2 regions of the Pseudoalteromonas sp. S3178 genome follow, and region 1 is predicted to be linked to the other one. Evidence: predicted binding sites of a transcription regulator. Region 1 holds the regulator's gene; the other holds the start of a gene.

Evidence for each region. Region 1 encodes FliA, which starts transcription of late flagellar genes. Its sites were predicted from a motif close to CTAAAGNTNNNNNNNNNNNNGCCGATA; they were not measured.
Region 2: a site for FliA is predicted at 1,365-1,391, ahead of pomA (flagellar motor protein PomA). Genes of this name have one in related genera too.

What each region holds. Positions count from the first base shown of each region.
Region 1 is NZ_PNCW01000012.1:48,317-50,782, reverse strand. Features, by position in the region: gene CWC11_RS02730 (MinD/ParA family ATP-binding protein) at 1-657, shown strand, start outside; gene CWC11_RS02725 (RNA polymerase sigma factor FliA) at 684-1,394, shown strand; gene cheY (chemotaxis response regulator CheY) at 1,435-1,818, shown strand; gene CWC11_RS02715 (protein phosphatase CheZ) at 1,836-2,466, shown strand, end outside.
Region 2 is NZ_PNCW01000031.1:13,784-16,249, reverse strand. Features, by position in the region: gene ispA ((2E,6E)-farnesyl diphosphate synthase) at 9-896, opposite strand; gene CWC11_RS10300 (exodeoxyribonuclease VII small subunit) at 899-1,141, opposite strand; gene pomA (flagellar motor protein PomA) at 1,450-2,217, shown strand; gene CWC11_RS10290 (flagellar motor protein MotB) at 2,220-2,466, shown strand, end outside.

The sequences.
Region 1 (2,466 bases):
GTGATGCTTGGTTTGCGCGTAGAGCGCAACTTGTCACATGTTTTATCTGGCGAATGTGAGCTGGATGAAATTTTAGTTGAAGGCCCTGCAGGAATAAAAATTGTACCTGCTACGTCGGGTTCGCAAAGTATGGTCGAACTGTCGCCTTCAGAGCATGCCGGCTTAATTCGTGCCTTTAGTGAACTCAACACTGAATTTGATATTTTAATTGTAGATACTGCCGCCGGTATTTCTGACATGGTGCTGAGTTTTTCTCGCGCTGCACAAGATGTCATGGTTGTTGTTTGTGATGAGCCAACATCAATAACTGATGCATATGCATTAATTAAAGTATTAAGCCGTGAGCATGGTGTTTATAAATTTAAAATTGTTGCAAATATGGTCCGCAGTATGCGAGAAGGCCAAGAGTTATTTGCAAAGTTATCTAAAGTAACCGATCGTTTTTTAGATATTTCAATGGAGCTTGTTGCCACCGTTCCATATGATGAAAATATGCGTAAATCAACGCGTCGTCAAAAAGTAATTGTAGAACTCTTTCCGAATTCGCCAGCAGCCCTTGCATTTAAAACGCTGGCAACAAAAGCAGTTAAATGGCCAATACCAAACCAACCATCTGGGCATTTAGAGTTTTTCATTGAAAAACTAGTAAACGGCTAATTATGACAACATTGGTGAATAGAGCTATGGGATATCAAACAACACAAAACTTAAATGTGATTGTTGAAAAGCATGCATCGCTTGTAAAAAAAGTGGCATGCCATCTAATTGCTAGATTACCGCCAAGTGTTCAACTTGATGATTTAATTCAATCAGGAATGATAGGTTTAATTGAAGCTTCAAAAAACTTTGATGCAACCAAAGGCGCAAGTTTTGAAACCTTCGCAGGTATAAGAATACGTGGAGCTATGCTCGATGAAATGCGCCGTGGTGATTGGGCCCCTCGCTCAGTACACCGTAAAAGTAGACAAGTAGCTGAGGCCATCACGGAGCTTGAAAGCAGCTTAAATCGTGAACCATCAGATACTGAAGTTGCTGAAAAACTTGAAATTTCGTTAAATGAGTACCATCATATTTTAAATGATGTTAACGCAAGTAAAGTATTAGGTATTGAGGATCTTGGAGTTGATGAAGATGTTATCACTCCGGTAGGGCAAGATTTATCACTAGACAAACCTTTTAATAATGTTAAAAATGAACGGTTTAATGAGTCTTTGCTTAGTGCAATTAAGTCATTACCAGAGCGTGATGCAATGGTACTTTCTTTGTACTATAACGATGAAATGAATTTAAAAGAAATAGGACATATACTCGATGTAAGTGAATCGCGTGTAAGTCAAATACATGGTCAGGCGATGATTAAGCTTAAAGCTAAAATCAATGACTGGATAAATTAGTAGTAAGTAAACTAAGGTTAAAACCTCACTGGAGGATGTTTTGGATAAAAACATGAAAATTCTTGTTGTTGATGATTTTTCAACGATGAGACGTATTATTAAAAATCTGTTACGTGACTTAGGCTTCACTAACGTTCAAGAAGCTGATGACGGTTCTACAGCTTTGCCTATGTTACAAAATCAAGTATTTGATTTTGTGGTTACAGATTGGAACATGCCGGGAATGCAAGGTATTGACCTTTTAAGAGCGATTCGTGCAGATGATAAGCTAAAGCATATCCCTGTACTAATGGTGACAGCTGAAGCTAAAAAAGAACAAATAATTGCAGCAGCTCAAGCTGGTGTTAATGGTTATATTGTTAAGCCTTTTACGGCTGGAACATTAAAAACTAAATTAGAAAAAGTATTTGAACGTTTAGGTTAATGATGGGGGAGAGGCTTATGTCAGCACCTGCTGCGCCTCAAATAACTTTAGAACAAGCTCGACAACTCGTCGTTTTTTTAGAAAACGGTGAGCAAGAGAAAGCCAATCAGTTAATTTTAGAAACCGCTTCACAAGAGCAATCTGAATTATTTGCTGAAGTTGGAAAGTTAACCCGTCAATTGCACGAAGCGCTTAAAAGCTTTGAACTTGATACACGTTTAACTGACTTAACTACTGACGCTATTCCTGATGCTAAAAAGCGGCTTAATTATGTTATGGAAATGACAGAAAATGCAGCTAATAAAACAATGGATGCCGTTGAAGCAAGTTTGCCTATTGCTCAGCAATTAGCAGATGAAATATCTCATATTAAACCGACTTGGGATCGCTTAATGAGTCGCGAAATTGAGTTAGGTGAGTTTAAGACGCTGTGTCATAGCATCGATAAGTTTATGAACAACTCTCATCATAAAACCGATGAGTTACAGAGCTTAATGACCAACGTGTTAATGGCTCAAGACTATCAGGATCTAACCGGACAGGTCATTCGTCGTGTTATAGAACTTGTAAGAGAAGTTGAAGAGAGCTTACTCCATCTTTTAACAGCCTTTGCTGCACAAGATGACAGCACAGCTGAAATAATAGAAC
Region 2 (2,466 bases), on a different contig from region 1:
AGCGGTTATTAGTGGTCACGCTCAATAAGGTAATTTGCTAGCGACGCAAGATGTGTTGTGTCGGCATCTATTTTTGCAAGCGCTTCATGTGCTTGTTGTATTAAGTTTTGCGCCTTTTCTTTAGCGCCTAGCATACCTAATAACGCTGGGTATGTCGCTTTATTCGCGGCGATATCTGACCCTTGTGGCTTACCTAAAATAATAGTATCGCCTTCAACATCTAAAATATCGTCGTGTACTTGAAATGCCAGCCCTATAGCATACCCAAAAATGCTTAAGTTTTCTAAAGTTTGTTTGTCTGCATTTTCGCTACACAATGCACCAAGTGTAATAGCACAATTAATGAGCGCACCCGTTTTTAGTTTATGTATACGTTCAAGCTCTTGAACGGTAACTGCTTTATCTGTTGCTGCAATATCTAAAGATTGTCCGCCAACCATGCCCTCAAGGCCAGATGCTTTAGCTAGTTGAGCAATCATTTTTACCTGTGTTTGCGAAGAGCATGTAAATTCATGGCTTGCTATTAACTCAAAGGCGAGGGTTTGTAGTGCATCACCAGCTAAAATTGCGTGCGCTTCGCCAAACTCAATATGGCAAGTAGGGCGACCACGACGTAAATCGTCATCGTCCATCGCAGGTAAATCATCATGAACAAGTGAGTAGCTATGAATACATTCAATAGCGCCTGCCAATATGTCCAAATCTTGCTTTTTAGCACCTAGCATTTCGCCTGTGGCGTACACTAAAAATGGACGTAGTCTTTTGCCACCATTAAATAACCCATACTCAGTGGCACTTTTTATTGTTTGCTCTGTATCGAGAGGTTGGTCAAAATGTTGTTGTAAAGTAGCTACTACATCTTTTTGAGCACATTCAATATAATCTTTAATGCTCACAACTATTCCATATCGTTATCAAAGTTTGTAAGTGCTGACTTTTCGCCGTTACCCATCAAAATTGATACTTTTTGCTCTGCTTGCTGCAATTTTCCTGATGAAGCACTCGCTAATGCAATTCCACGTTCAAATTGTTTAAGCGATTGCTCAAGCGACAAATCACCTTGTTCCATATCACTAACAATTGTCGATAATTCTTCTAGTGCTTGTTCGAAACTTAAGTTTTCAGGTTTTTTAGTCGCCATCTTTATTTCAGCTTACATAATAAATTTAGGGGTCAATTTTAGGGGGAATGCTAAACTAGGTCAAAGGATGATATTGGTTTTTTACCTTTATGGCGTTAAATTATATTTAATTGCATTAATAAAGGCTTAATAGCACTCTTAATGGTTAATAAATTAGGTTGCACATATAACTTGATCTAAAATAGTGCTAAAGGCTGCTTTTTATGTTTATTTATAAAAATGGCTTAAGCAATTCAGTATGTTGCCGATAACCAGATAATAATAAAAGTTTATAATAAGGCATTGAACATGAAACCTCTGGAGGAAATGTGGATTTAGCAACCATAATCGGGATCCTAGGCGCAATTGGCTTAATTGTCATGTCTATGTTTATGAGTAGTAGCGGTGAAATGGCTATGTTTGCCGATGCTCCTTCAAGTGTCATTGTTTTTGGCGGCTCACTGTTTATTGTTTTATCAAACTTCACCATGTCACAATTTTTAGGCATAGGTAAAGTAGTTGGTAAGGCATTCATGTTTAAAATAGAATCCCCTGAAGAGCTAATAGAAAAAGCAGTAGAACTTGCTGATTCAGCTCGTAAAGGTGGTTTTTTAGCCCTTGAAGAAGCCGAAATTCCCAATCCATTTATGCGTAAAGGCGTAGATATGCTTGTTGATGGGCATGATGCTGACGTTGTGCGTGCAACTCTTCAAAAAGATATTTCTTTAACCACTACTCGTCACGAAATGGGCGCGGGTTTATTTAAGTCACTTGCTGATATAGCGCCTGCTATGGGCATGATTGGTACACTTATTGGCTTGGTTGCTATGTTATCTAACATGGACGACCCTAAAGCAATTGGACCCGCAATGGCTGTAGCACTATTAACTACTTTATATGGTGCGTTTTTAGCAAACGTTGTAGCAATTCCAATTCAGGTAAAACTCGAACTACGTAAAGACGAAGAAGCAATGAACCAACGTTTAATTTTGGATGCAATTTTAGGTATCCAAGATGGTCAAAACCCAAAAGTAATTGAAGGTATTTTGAAAAACTACTTAGCTGAATCTAAACGTAAAGTAGATACCGAGGAGTAACCATGTCTGATCAAGAGTGCAAATGCCCACCACCAGGTTTACCTGCTTGGATGGGAACTTTTGCCGATTTAATGTCATTATTAATGTGCTTCTTTGTACTCTTGCTTGCGTTTTCAGAAATGGATGTACTTAAATTTAAACAAATAGCAGGCTCGATGAAGTTTGCATTTGGTGTGCAAAATAAAATAGAAGTAAAAGATATCCCCAAAGGCACGTCTGTTATTGCCATGGAATTTACCCCAGGTAAAC